4 regions of the Phyllobacterium sp. NPDC097923 genome follow, and region 3 is predicted to be linked to each of the others. Evidence: predicted binding sites of a transcription regulator. Region 3 holds the regulator's gene; each other region holds the start of a gene.
What was found. Region 3 encodes LexA, which represses DNA repair genes until DNA is damaged. Its sites were predicted from a motif close to TGTTCNNNNTGTGTTCNG; they were not measured.
Positions count from the first base shown of each region.

Region 1 (3,484 bases), on a different contig from region 3:
GGGCAGCAGGCGCACGAGCCGGCCGGCCGCAATATCCTGCACCACCTGGTAGTCCGGCATGACGGCGAGCCCGATACCGGCGAGGACGCAGACATAGCTTGCCTCGGTGCCATTGGCGCTGACAACGGACCTGCCCGTCACAACCACCTTTTCATCGCCTTTTGCAAACAGCCAGCGCAACGGTTCCTTCAGCGCCCCGTTGGCGATCCATTTCGCCGCTTCGAGCGCGCCGGGATGCGCAACGCGACCGATCTGTCCGGCATAGGCGGGCGAACAGACGAGATGCTGCTCGAACGTGCCGATCCGCCGGGCCTGCGCGCTGGAATCCTCCAGCCAGCCGACACGGATGGAGAGATCAAGCTCATTGTCGACCAGATCGAATTTGACATCGGTGAAGGTGAGATCGGCCTGCATCTGCGGATGGCGCTGAAGATAAAGCGCCAGTGCCGGCGCTACGACTTTTGCGCCATAATCCAGCGGCGCTGTCAGCATCAGGGTCCCGACAGGTGTTCCGGTCTCGGACGACACCTCCTCGATCGCGTTTTCAGCCTCGCGCAGGACGACGATGCAACGTTCGTAGAAGCGCCGCCCCGCCTCCGTCGTCCGCAGCCGCCGTGTCGTGCGGATCAGGAGCGCCGTGCCAAGTTCCTCCTCCAGCTTCGACACCTGATGGCTGACGACGGCCTTGGCGACACCCAGCCGGTCGGCGGCGGCGGTGAACGATCCCATATCCACCACGGTGACGAAATAGATGAACCTGTTGAAACTGACCGCGGGCATGACACGCCTTATTATACGAAATAATCATACAGTCTGTCATTTTGATCGGGATTTTTCAAGAAACTCGTCCATGTCACTATACGCCCCACAGTGAGAAACCGAGCGAGGACCGAGACGTGCGAACCCTTCTGACACGACGCGATACGATGAAATCCCTCCTGGCAGCCGGTGCCGTGGCGGCCCTGCAGCCGCTGGGCGCCATTGCGGCCAGGGCCGCTTCCACGCTGGCATGGACCTATTTCCAGGCGGATGAGAACGGTTTCCGCCGCACCCCGGTGCTCCTGACCGGCGAGAAGGAAGCGATCCTGCTCGATGGCGGGTTCACACTCTCCGATGGACACATGGTTGCCGATGCGATCAAGGCGACCGGCAAGACCCTGACAACGATTTACATCAGTTGCAGCGACCCCGATTACTATTTTGGCCTGCGTCCCATCGTCGATGCCTTCCCCAAGGCAAAAGTCCTTGCGGCGCACGCCACCGTGGACGCCATCAAGGGCAACGTGCAGGGCAAGCTCGACGTCTGGGGGCCGCAGCTCAAGGACAATGGACCGAAGGTGCTGGCGGATGTCGTCATTCCGGAAGCCTCAGACCTGTCCTCGCTCGACCTGGAGGGAAACAGGATCGAGATCGTCACCATCAAGGATATGAAGGATCGCCGCTATCTCTGGGTGCCCGGGCTTGAAGCGGTTTTCGGCGGTGTGCTGGTTTCCTCAGGCGTCCATGTCTGGGTTGCGGACGAGCCGGCCGTGGAAGACCGGAAGAAGTGGATTGCCGTGCTTGATGAAATGGCGGCGCGCAATCCCCGGATCGTCGTGCCGTCGCATCAGGTTGCCGGTGCCCCGCAGGGACTTCAGGCGGTAAAATTCACCCGGAACTATCTCGAGACGTTCAACACGGAAGCCGGGAAAGCCAAGACCAGCGGCGAACTGATCTCCGCCATGAAGGCGCATTACCCCGACCTGCTCGATGTCTCATCGCTTGAGCTGGGCGCCAAGGTCGCCAAGGGCGAGATGAAATGGGGCTGATGGTCCCCGGCTGAACCGCATCGCGCCGAATTCCATCCCCGGTGCGGGCCGGTTGTTCTCCTAACGTTCTTGTCATGCCACGCAAATTGTGATGAGGTGCCGTTATTGGCATTGTTCATTTTCTGACGTGATATTTTCAAGGAACGATTGATGGTCACCCGCGTGCGTACCGTCGCATTTCAGGGCATTGAGGCCCAACCTGTCGATGTGCAGGTGATGATCGCCCCCGGCAAGATGGGAATCCATATTGTGGGCCTGCCCGACAAGGCCGTGGCTGAAAGCCGCGAACGCGTGCAGGCGGCGCTGCATGCCTCCGGCCTGTCCCTGCCGCCCAAGAAGGTCACCGTCAACCTCGCGCCGGCGGACCTGCCCAAGGAAGGCAGCCATTACGACCTGCCGATCGCCATGGGCCTGATGGCGGGGCTCGGCGCCATTCCCGCCGATGTGCTGGACGCCTATGTCGTTCTCGGCGAACTATCGCTCGATGGCACGATCACCCATGTGGCCGGGGTTCTTCCTGCCGCGATCTCCGCCAACCGGCAGGAGCGCGGCCTGATCTGCCCCGCCCCCTGCGGACCCGAGGCTGCCTGGGCGGGCGCGCAGATCGATATTCTGGCGCCGCGCAGCCTGATCAGTCTCGCCAATCATTTTCGCGGCCATCAGGTGCTGTCGCGCCCTGAACCGTGCCTGCAGACCAATGCAGCCGATCTGCCCGATCTGAGCGATATCAGAGGACAGGAAGGCGCCCGGCGCGCGCTGGAGATTGCCGCTGCCGGCGGCCATAACCTCCTCATGATCGGACCGCCCGGCGCGGGAAAGTCCATGCTCGCGCAGCGGCTTCCGTCCATCCTGCCGCCGCTGCTGCCGCACGAATTGCTCGAGGTGTCGATGATTGCTTCGGTCGCTGGCGAATTGCCGGGCGGCAGGCTCACCGACCGGCGGCCGTTCCGGGCACCGCACCATTCCGCCTCCATGGCGGCGATGGTCGGCGGCGGCATACGTGCCCGCCCCGGTGAAGTCTCCCTCGCCCATCGCGGCGTGCTGTTTCTGGATGAATTTCCCGAATTCGCGCCCCAGGTGCTCGATTCCCTGCGCCAGCCGCTGGAAAGCGGAGAATGCATGATCGCCCGCGCCAATCACCGTATTTCCTATCCGGCGCAAATCCAGCTCGTGGCCGCCATGAACCCCTGCCGCTGCGGCATGGCCGGAGAACCGGGACACCGCTGCGCCCGGGGGCCACGCTGCCGCCAGGATTACCAGGCCCGCATTTCGGGTCCGCTGCTTGACCGCATCGACCTTCGCATCGACGTTCCCGCCGTCAGTGCCGCGGATCTCATCCGCCGCCCCATTGCCGAAAGCAGCGCATCGGTCGCACTGCGCGTTGCCCGCGCCCGGGACCTGCAAAGACGCCGCTACGAACAAATGGGATCGCCCGCCGTGACAGTGAACGCCCATTGCCCCGCGGCGTTGATCGAGGAGGTTTCCCGGCCAGACAAGCCCGGCCAGGCACTCCTGCAGCAGGCTGCCGAACAGATGCGCTTTTCCGCACGCGGCTATCACCGGATTCTCAAGGTGGCGCGGACATTGGCCGACCTTGACGGGGCCGAAGCCGTCGGGCGCATTCACGTGGCTGAGGCTATTTCCTACCGGATGGCACAGGACGCAGCCAACGAGGC
Region 1 is NZ_JBIWBL010000002.1:135,174-138,657, forward strand. Features, by position in the region: gene ACIQWS_RS12985 (LysR family transcriptional regulator) at 1-780, opposite strand, end outside; gene ACIQWS_RS12990 (MBL fold metallo-hydrolase) at 927-1,808, shown strand; gene ACIQWS_RS12995 (YifB family Mg chelatase-like AAA ATPase) at 1,959-3,484, shown strand, end outside.
Region 1: ACIQWS_RS12995 (YifB family Mg chelatase-like AAA ATPase) is a predicted target of LexA. The motif match lies at 1,862-1,879, and genes of this name have one in related genera.

Region 2 (3,484 bases), 470 kb from region 3:
GGCTAGGTTGCAATCGCAACAATAATCTCGTCCTGATTGCGTCAATAATGTGGAATTGCCGAAGAAGAGTGTTCAGCTTCGAACCGGTGGCCATGTCAATGGCGGGGCTGGTTCCCGTGCAGCAGAAGTGCCCGCAGCCGCTTCAGGCGATAGCAGCAGGCGATCCCGGCTGCGTCCTGGCGCGTGATACCGGCATCGCGCAGCAAATGTTCACCCGGCTTGCGCGACAACACCGCGAGTTGGCGAGCCTCGCGATCAGCGATCTGCAAATCCTTCCAAAGTTTTGAAAACAAGCAGAAAACAGACATGGAGATGATCTCGAATGGCGAATAATCGCCATGCTTGCCGCAGGTATTGACATACATCAAACGAATAGAAATTATGCCTGTCATTCGAAATTTTAATTGCAAGGAATACCATGAACCCGCCGCTCGACAGCGATCTGCTCCGCACGTTCCTGGCCGTGGCAACGGCCGGCAATGTCACCCGCGCGGCGGAAAGGATCGGGCGCACGCAATCGGCCGTGAGCGTGCAGATCAAGCGGCTTGAGGAGGTTCTGGGAGAAAGCGTTTTTGCCCGCGGCTCGCGCGGCGTTGCGCTGACTGACCAGGGCGAAGCACTGCTCGTCAACGCGCAGCGCATCGTCGCGCTGCTCGATGAAACCATGGCGACGATCCGGGCCAAGCCGCTTGGCGGCCCCGTGCGGATCGGCCTTCCCGAAGAATATGGCTACACGATCCTGCCGCGCGCCCTCGCCGCCTTTGCCAGCCAGCATCCGCAGGTGGAGGTAACGGTCAAATGCGGATATTCGGCGCAGCAGCTGGCCGCACTCGATGCGGACGAGCTTGATCTTGCCGTCATATTCAACTGGGAGCCGCCGGCAACCGGCGAGGTTCTGTTTATCGACCCGACCGTCTGGGTCACCTCGGAGGTGCATTGCGTGCATGAAATCACGCCCGTTCCCATCGCGATCTACGAGCGCTCGGACTGGTGCAGGAAATTCGCCATGGGATCGCTGGAACGCAACAGGATCGATTATCGCGTGGCCTATAGCTGCGATACGGGCGGAGGCTTGAAAATAGCCGCGGTTTCTGGCCTTGCCATCGCCCCGCTCGCGCGCAGCAATATCCCGTCGGGCTGCCGCGAACTGACCGAGGCGGAGGGCTTTCCGGTCATTGATTCATCGAATGTCGTGCTGCGGCGCAATCCGCGGATGATGAGCCCTGCGATTGACGGCATGGCCAAGGTGATCCGCGATGCGTTCCAGCCGATGGGCTGAGCCATTGTCGTCTCGTGCCGCTGTGGCTTGAGCGCTCATGCGTGGTTCGACAAGCTCACCATGAGGGAGAGTGAGGATTGCAGGGAGTTAGGTTCTGCTACGTTTGTGATTAACCTTGCACCAACCCACTTCCCTCATGGTGAGCTTGTCGAACCACGCACCAGGCATCTGCAGTTCAGTGTGTGGTCATCCATTCGCGGGCTTCGCGCATGGCCGTTGCCAGATCGGCCTTGGACATGGTTTTCACCAGTTCGGCGCGCAGTTCCGCAGCCCGGTCGCTGCCTTTGATGGCCGCAATGTTGAACCATTTATGCGCGGCGACATGATCAACGGCACAGTCACGGCCCGTGGCATACATGATGCCCATTTCAAAGAGGATGTCCGTTTCTGCGGTGCCGCCGACATGTCCGGCATCGATATTCTGAAGATCAAAGCGTGCCATTTTACCGAGTCCCTGTTTAAACCGATAAGCCCTGTTAGACTTCTGAGAACCGCCTGATTTGTTTGTTTTGGCGTGCTCTTTCGATGTTTTCGAGAATGCCACACAGCCCTCAAATTGCTGTTAAAGGGCATGATTAACTGGAGCCAAACAAAACAAAAACAACTGGTAAACTTCGGAATTCATTAAATATATCGCCCCAGCAATTGCAGGCATTTGGATCAAATTCGCTTAAAATGCCATTATCCGATTTCAAGCCTTTGCTAACCAAGGCACAGCTTCTTTTTGCCGGGCTTGGAGCCATTCACACAGAAATCTCCTCTCCGTTCCGCAACGCCTGCCTGCAAAAAACCCCGGCTGCGAGCACGCATAAGGCTTCCTTTCAGGGTTTTTTTGAATTACGTTTACGTAAGGGACATGCAAATGGACGCGGAGAGACCCCATTTGCCGCACAACCCTTATCGGGAGGAACATATGAATCGCAAACTCTTATTGGCATGCGCCGGCGTCGTATTGATGGCAGGTCCGGCACTGGCCGAAGAACCGATCGTCGGCACGTGGAAGCGGCCGACAGGTACGCTCATCCAGTACTCGTCCTGCGGCGCCGACAAGTATTGCGGCACGGTCTTGACCGGCGAATACAAGGGCAAATCCATCGGCGAGATGTCCGGCAAGGGCGGGTCCTACAAGGGACAGGTCAACAAGCTTGACGAGGGCAAGACTTATAATGGTAAGGCCAGCGTCAGCGGCAACACCCTGTCCCTGTCCGGTTGCGTGCTGGGCGGGCTCATCTGCAAGAGCGAAAGCCTGACACGCCAGTAATTTTCAGACGGCATGCCAAACCCCGCGAAGGCGTAGAGCTCTCGCGGGGTTTTTGTTTGCTTGCGCCAGATATGGCCGGCCCGTCCGGGTTGCGCCTTCTTGCGATGCGCTTACCGCTGCCCGTACCGTGCGCCGAAACCCCAAGGCGTGCACCGCTTGCCCTCTCCAGGTCTTTGAACGCGGCTTCGATATCCCGCTCCTTCGCTGCGCCCGCCGGTCTGATCGACAGCGACAGGGCCGGAACAACCGGCATGGACCCAACACGTGCAGCGCGGCGTGTAATATGACCTGACATGTCTCATCTGCGTCTCCGGCATCGTGAATCGCAAGGCGGTCCTTGCCGGAGCGGAAACTGATGCCGGATGTGGCGCTTTCCAAGGAAAATGTGTGACGCAAAAAAGTATGCCCCGGCAATGTTGACGTTGGCAAAATCAGAGTGTATTAAACCAAAAGGTTATTTAACCTATGAGTTAGGTAATATCCGTTCGGAATGGGAAGGAAGAGGAACCATGACCGCAGCGCTGGCCCGCAGGGACAATGATCGCGAACTGACAATCGTCCGGATCGTCGATGCGCCGGTGGCGCTCGTTTTCAAGGTCTGGTCACAGCCGGAGCATGTCGTGCGCTGGTGGGGGCCGAAGAATTTCACCTGCCCGAACTGCCAGATCGATTTCAGGGAGGGCGGTGCCTATCGCTCGTCCATCCGCTCTCCCGATGGCGAGGACGCCTGGATGGTCGGCCGCTACACGCGGATCGTCGAGCCGGAGCGGATCGTCTTCACCTTTGCCTGGGAGGATAGCGATGGCCTGCGCGGGCCGCAGACATTGGTAACCGTCACCATGAGCGCGCAGGGACAGCGCACGCGGCTCGTCTTTCATCAGGCACCGTTTGATTCCGCCGGCGACCGGGATTCGCATGAGAATGGCTGGACCGAATGCATGGAA
Region 2 is NZ_JBIWBL010000001.1:1,021,515-1,024,998, reverse strand. Features, by position in the region: gene ACIQWS_RS05120 (hypothetical protein) at 96-410, opposite strand; gene ACIQWS_RS05115 (LysR family transcriptional regulator) at 419-1,279, shown strand; gene ACIQWS_RS05110 (sel1 repeat family protein) at 1,455-1,721, opposite strand; gene ACIQWS_RS05105 (DUF2147 domain-containing protein) at 2,193-2,540, shown strand; gene ACIQWS_RS05100 (SRPBCC domain-containing protein) at 3,050-3,484, shown strand, end outside.
Region 2: ACIQWS_RS05110 (sel1 repeat family protein) is a predicted target of LexA. The motif match lies at 1,865-1,882, and genes of this name have one in related genera.

Region 3 (3,484 bases):
GAAGGGCCACACCTTTTCCGAACACCGCGAAATGGGTTATCGCGAAGCATTGCTGGAGCGCGGCATTGCCGTCGATCCGCGCTTCATCGTGCATGAGCGTTTTTCCGACGAAACCGGTTTTCATGAGGCGCAGCGGCTTTTGTCCTATACGCCGCATCCGACCGCCATTCTCGCCGGCTCGATGATGACGGCGCTCGGCATTTTCCGCGCCATCCGTTCAAAAGGCTACGAACTCGGCAAGGAAGTTTCGGTGATCGCCCATGACGACGTGTTCCCCTATCTCAATGCCAGCAACATGGTCCCCGCCATGACCACCACCCGGTCGTCGATCCGCTCCGCCGGGTCGCGTATCGCCGAACTGCTGGTGCGCGTCCTTGACGGCGAGCCGGTCGAGAACATCCACGAGATATGGCCGGTCGAACTCATCCTGCGCCAATCGAGCGGTCCGCCCGTCGCCCCGCGCCGGTGAGTGCCTAGCCCAATTCGAAGGTTGTGATGCCAAAAATCCGGTCGAGCGGCAATTCGGGCGCCGGTCCGCGATACATGCGTGCGGTTTCGAACACCGGCGCCAGACCGTACCGGTCGCACAGGCGCCGCGCGGCCCCATTGGTCCCGGGAATATCCAGAAAGACCTGTGCATCCCCGGCCTTTGCTGCGAGCGATTGAAACAGCCGGTCGGCGATCTCTTCGGTTTCGGCAAACAAGGGACCGATTTTGCAACCCTCGCGGCATGCGCGCACGACGCCATACCCCGCGATTTTTCCGTCGGCAATGCAGGCCAGGCCGTGGCGCGAGCCGGACGGGCCGAGCCAGGCACGGATAAACGATTCCCGTGGTTCGGGATTGAATTGACGGTCATAGGCGGCGACGGCGCCGATCCATTGCGCATCGATGGCGACGATATCGTCGCTGACGGGTGCCCTGCAGCCGGGGGCGCCGCCATAGCGGTAATTCGCATGGGCATAGACAAACCCCGACTTCCGATAGTTTTCCTGCTGGGCAACGACACCATCAAGGCCGATGGTCTGTCCGGCAAATCCGCTCAGCACATCCTGCCAGAGCGACCAGCCGAAACCCAGCCCGCGCGATTGCGGACGCACCATGTAGAAGCCGAGAAAGCCGTAGTCTCTCGCATAGCGGACCAGCGAGACCGCTGCCGTCAGTTCATCATTGACCTCAAGCACGTGATAGCCTTTGGGGTCCGCGGCCCAGAATGCGTCCGCATCGTCCAAACCGGGGTTCCAGCCCTCGGCAGCTGCCCAGTCGATGATGGTGTCAAGGTCCTGGCGCTCGGCGATTCGGATGAAAGCTGTCATGATATTGTGATATCCAGTTGGAAACCGACGGAACAGTACCCTGAACGGGTGCATTTCTGCCCCCACATGCTTCGTAACCAAGCTTCCAGCATTGCCGCAACGGAATATTAAGCACTTGTAGAACAATGCTGGAACAGATAGTGTTTGTTCTGGTTTTGTTTTTCCGATTCCCTGCTAAAGGATCGCCGATGCTCACGCGTAAACAACATGAACTTCTTCTCTTCATTCATGAGCGTCTGAAGGAGACGGGCATTCCGCCATCCTTCGACGAAATGAAGGATGCGCTGGATCTGGCCTCCAAATCCGGCATTCACCGGCTGATCACTGCGCTGGAAGAGCGCGGCTTCATTCGCCGGCTTGCGAACAGGGCACGCGCGCTGGAAGTCCTGCGCCTGCCGGACTCCATCGCACCCGGCCTCAACAGCCAGAGAAAGTTCGAGCCGAGCGTCATCGAGGGCAGTCTCGGACGCAATGTTGCACCGCCCAAGCCGCAGCCGCGCGCCTCCAACGATATGGACATGCCTGCCAATGTCAGCATTCCGGTCATGGGCCGGATTGCCGCTGGTGTGCCGATTTCCGCGATCCAGAACCAGACCCACATGCTGAGCCTTCCGCCAGATATGATCGGCAGCGGCGAACATTATGCGCTTGAGGTCAAGGGCGACTCGATGATCGAAGCGGGTATTTTTGATGGCGATACCGTCGTCATCAAGCGCGGCGACACCGCAAGCCCAGGCGAAATCATCGTGGCGCTGGTCGATGATGAGGAAGCCACCCTCAAGCGGTTCCGCCGCAAGGGTGCCTCGATTGCCCTGGAAGCCGCCAACCCTGCCTATGAAACGCGGATTTTCGGACCGGACCGCGTGCGGGTGCAGGGCAAGCTCGTCGGCCTGATCCGCCGTTACTGACCGGCCGCCGCGTCCCGTTCGACATTGTTCGGGACGCCTTCGATCGCGTGGGCCTTGCGTGAATGCTCCGGCCGGTTGCGCGCCGCATTGGAATGAGTGCGGTACTTGTTCCAGGGTCGGTCCGGCGGACCGATCGCCCAGGTCAGGCGGGCCGACTGCACCCTTTGCTCCAGCGCTTCTCCGGCTTTCGATAGATCCGTCACGTCACCCTGCCCTTGCCCGCCGGAACCGAACCGGATTTCCGCAGCACCGTTCAAGGCGAGATCGCGGCGCGTGATCACCATTGGGCCCGGAACAGGGCAATCGGTGTCCACACCGGCAAAGCCCAGCACGACGATATTCCCCTCGCTGCATGCGGGGTTCCTTTGCGCGGGATCATCCGTATAGGCGATGATGAGACCGCCCGGTTCGCGCGCCAGGCAGAGCTTTCCGGCGCATTCGAAGGCACCCTCCGCTGCCTCTTTGCCGATCCGCGCCGGTTTGACGATCTGTTCCAGCCCAAAACCCTGCCGCCAGTTGTTTAACGTGAAGGCGCCGCCCTGCGGGCGATTGATCATCAATGCCGTGCCATTGCGCACACCGGCCAGCCGGCCATCCTCCGACAGGACGATATCCGGCGGCGCTGTGCGTGCCATGATCAGGATGGCCGCAGCAAACAGCGGCAGACCGCACAGACGCAACCACGACGTCGTGAGAAGCAGGATCACAAGTGCCACGCTCATCAGGATAAGGCTCGGCTGCGGCATCGGACCGAGATTGCCCGAGGGCGAGAGTGCGGCAACGTGATGGGCGATGAACACCACCAGCTCGATGCCGCGTTCCATGACGGCGAACGGCAGGAAATCCAGATCGAACGGCATCAGCAACAGCGCCAGTACGGCGAAGGGCATGACCAGAACCGAGACCACGGGCAAGGCAAAGGCGTTGCCGATCAGCCCGAGCGGCGCCGTATTGTTGAAATGATAGGCGGCAAAGATCGCACTGGCCGAACCGGCGACCAGGGATGTCAGCGCGACATCACTGATATGATCGCCGATCTTGCCGGGCAGCCGCAACAACAGGCTGTTGCCGGAGGCACGCCGCGCGGTCCGGCCGGCCCTGCGCGGCGACCACCAGCCGTAGAATGCGATCAGTGCGGCTGTGGCCGAGTACGACATCTGGAAGCTTGGTCCCATCACCTCGTGCGGCGCGATGGCAATGGTTACCAAGGCGGCCAGGGCAACATTCCGCAGCGACAGCGCCGCCCGGTCCACGGTCATG
Region 3 is NZ_JBIWBL010000001.1:1,494,695-1,498,178, reverse strand. Features, by position in the region: gene ACIQWS_RS07545 (substrate-binding domain-containing protein) at 1-469, shown strand, start outside; gene ACIQWS_RS07540 (GNAT family N-acetyltransferase) at 474-1,316, opposite strand; gene lexA (transcriptional repressor LexA) at 1,505-2,224, shown strand; gene ACIQWS_RS07530 (ComEC/Rec2 family competence protein) at 2,218-3,484, opposite strand, start outside.

Region 4 (3,484 bases), 810 kb from region 3:
TTGCCGGAATCCCAGTTCCACACCAGCGCGCCGGTATTGATATCGAAAGCGCGGATGACGCCGGACTGTTCGTGGATCGAATAGTTGTCATTAACTGCGCCGCCGACGATGATCTTGCCCGCGGCAATAACCGGCGGCGAGGTCGAATAGTAGTACCCGGCGGGGTTATAGGGCATGCCGGTTTCCAGATGGATGGTGCCCTTGTCGCCAAAGGCCGGGCAGACCTGGCCATTGGCCGCATCGAGCGCGATCAGCCTTGCATCGGCGGTGGGCATATAGACCCGCTCGGCGCAGGGTTGTCCGGCCGCGACGGTGGCATCGGCATAATAGGACACGCCGCGGCAGGTCTGGTGCTGCCGGTCGTCATTGTCCTTCACCTGCGGATCGAAGCGCCATTTTTCCTTGCCGCTGGCGGCATCGAGCGCAATGACGAAATTATGCGGCGTGCAGATATAGAGCGTGTCGCGCACCTTGAGCGGCGTCACCTGATAGGTCGTTTCCGGAATATCGGTGGAGCGGCGCACGTCGCCGGTCTGGTAGGTCCAAGCCACCTGCAGCTTGGCGACATTGTCGGGCGTGATCTGCTTCAGCGGCGAATAGCGCTGGCCGTAGAGGCTGCGGCCATAGAAGTGCCAGTCGTCATTGGGCACGCCCCCGATATCGGGCGTGGCGGTCACAGCCTCCCGGCTCAGCTGGCCGGGAAGATCGAGCGGATCCCGGGTCATGGAATAGCCGGCAACGCCGAGCGCCACCAGAACGGCCAGCCAGAGCGGCGCTGCCCCCAGAGAGGCAGAGCCATTATCGGCACGGGTCAGCCGGCCGCGCACCCACGGTGTCAGGAGCCAGAGCCCGAGCAGGATGATCACGCCGCCACGCGGCGCCAGCTGCCACCAGTCGAAGCGGATTTCCCAGATGGCCCAGCCCAGCGTGCCGATCACCAGCAGCGCATAGACCGGCAATGCGGCCGAGCGCCGCCGGAATAGGAGAATGGATGTGACGAGAAAGGCGAGCGCGGCGATGACATAATACCAGCTGCCGCCGAGGACGGCGAGCCAGACGCCACCCGCACCCAGGGCAGCCGCGATGATCAGAAAAAGGAGAGCTGTCAGAGTGATTGCCATGGCAGGGATCCTTTCCAAGCTCAATCAAGATCGAATGGTCCTGACATGAGGCTGCGAACGGGCCATCGGCTGCCAGATTCCTCTCTGATCTAGGCGTATGCCCTAATTCAGAACGGCGCAATATCAACGATTGCAAATTTCAATCGCAAGTTTCAGGGGAAACTCTGCGCTAAATGCTGTACGTTCTTGCTTTGTATCGGATCGGTCTGGTTTTTCGATGCCGAATCACTACATTGGAGTGAAATGTCCGGATTGCCTGACGATATACCGTTCTTCGATGAACCTGATGCGCCTCGCCAGCCGCAGGGCATAGCTGCACGCGCCATGCAGGCGCGCGGCGCGCCGCCCTATCTCAATGGTCTCAACCCCGAGCAACGCCTTGCGGTTGAAACCACCGAAGGGCCGGTACTGGTTCTCGCCGGTGCCGGAACCGGCAAGACACGGGTGCTGACCTCACGCATCGCCCACATCCTCTCCCTCGGCAAGGCCTATCCCAGCCAGATTCTTGCGGTGACCTTCACCAACAAGGCGGCGCGCGAGATGAAGGAGCGCATCGGCGTTCTCGTCGGCGGTGCCGTGGAAGGCATGCCCTGGCTCGGCACGTTCCACTCCATCGGCGTCAAGCTGCTGCGCCGCCATGCGGAACTGGTCGGCCTGCGTTCGGATTTCACCATTCTCGACACGGATGATGTCATCCGCCTGATCAAGCAGATCATTCAGGCCGAAGGGCTCGACGACAAACGCTGGCCTGCCAAGCAGTTCGCGCTGATGATCGACGGCTGGAAGAACAAGGGCCTCGGCCCGGAGGAAATCCCCGAGGGCGATGCCCGCGCCTTTGCCAACGGCAAGGGCCGCGAACTCTATACCGCCTACCAGAACCGCCTGAAGACGCTGAACGCCTGCGATTTCGGCGACCTGCTCTGCCATCCCATTCGCATGTTCCGCGCCTATCCGGATGTGCTGAAGGAATATCACGCCAAATTCCGCTACATCCTCGTCGACGAGTATCAGGACACCAACACCGCCCAGTACATGTGGCTGCGCCTCATCGCGCAGGGCTCGAAGAATGTCTGCTGCGTCGGCGATGACGACCAGTCGATCTATGGTTGGCGCGGTGCCGAAGTCGACAATATCCTGCGCTTCGAGAAGGATTTTCCCGGCGCGGTCGTGATCCGCCTGGAGCGCAATTACCGCTCGACGGCGCATATTCTCGGCGCGGCGTCGTTCCTCATTTCCCACAATGAGGGCCGCCTCGGCAAAACCCTGTTCACCGATGCGCCGAATGCCGAAGACGCCAAGGTCAATGTCCACGCCGCCTGGGATTCCGAAGAGGAAGCCCGCGCGGTCGGCGAGGAAATTGAACAGGCGCAGCGCAGGGGCCACAACCTCAATGATATGTCGATCCTCGTGCGCGCCTCCTTCCAGATGCGCGAGTTCGAAGACCGTTTCGTCACCCTCGGCCTGAATTACCGCGTCGTTGGCGGCCCGCGGTTCTACGAGCGCCTCGAAATCCGCGATGCCCTCGCCTATTTCCGCGTCGTGGCTCAAGGGTCCGATGACCTTGCGCTGGAGCGCATCATCAACACGCCCAAGCGCGGCCTCGGTGAAGCCGCCGTGCGGCAGGTGCATGACTATGCCCGCGCCCGCGATATCGGCATGCTCGATGCCGCCGCCGATCTGGTGCAGACGGAAGAGCTGAAGCCCAAACCCCGTTCCGCCCTGCGCGAAGTGGTTGAAAACTTCCACCGCTGGCAATCTTTGATTGATTCAACGCCGCACACCCAGCTCGCCGAAATGATTCTCGACGAATCCGGCTATACCGCCATGTGGCAGGCCGACCGTTCGGCGGAAGCGCCGGGCCGGCTGGAAAACCTGAAGGAACTCATCCGCTCCATGGAGGAGTACGAGTCCCTGCGGTCGTTCCTCGAACACGTGGCCCTGGTCATGGACGCCGAGCAGAATGAAAATCTCGATGCGGTCAACATCATGACGCTGCATTCGGCCAAGGGGCTGGAATTCGAGACCGTCTTCCTGCCCGGCTGGGAGGAAGGCCTGTTCCCGCACCAGCGCGCGCTGGATGAGGGCGGCCGCTCCGGCCTTGAGGAAGAGCGGCGGCTTGCCTATGTCGGCCTGACGCGCGCCAAGAAGAACCTGCATATCTGGTTCGTCTCCAACCGGCGCATCCACGGGCTCTGGCAGTCGACGATCCCCTCCCGTTTCCTCGAGGAACTGCCGGAAGCGCACGTGGAAGTTGTTGCGACAGGCAATTCCTATGGCGGATACGGTTCCGGCGGCGGCTATGGCCAGTCACGCTTCGACCGCGCCGATCCGTTCGAGAACACCTATTCGACGCCCGGCTGGCA
Region 4 is NZ_JBIWBL010000001.1:2,308,579-2,312,062, forward strand. Features, by position in the region: gene ACIQWS_RS11660 (glucose/quinate/shikimate family membrane-bound PQQ-dependent dehydrogenase) at 1-1,121, opposite strand, end outside; gene ACIQWS_RS11665 (ATP-dependent helicase) at 1,365-3,484, shown strand, end outside.
Region 4: ACIQWS_RS11665 (ATP-dependent helicase) is a predicted target of LexA. The motif match lies at 1,303-1,320, and genes of this name have one in related genera.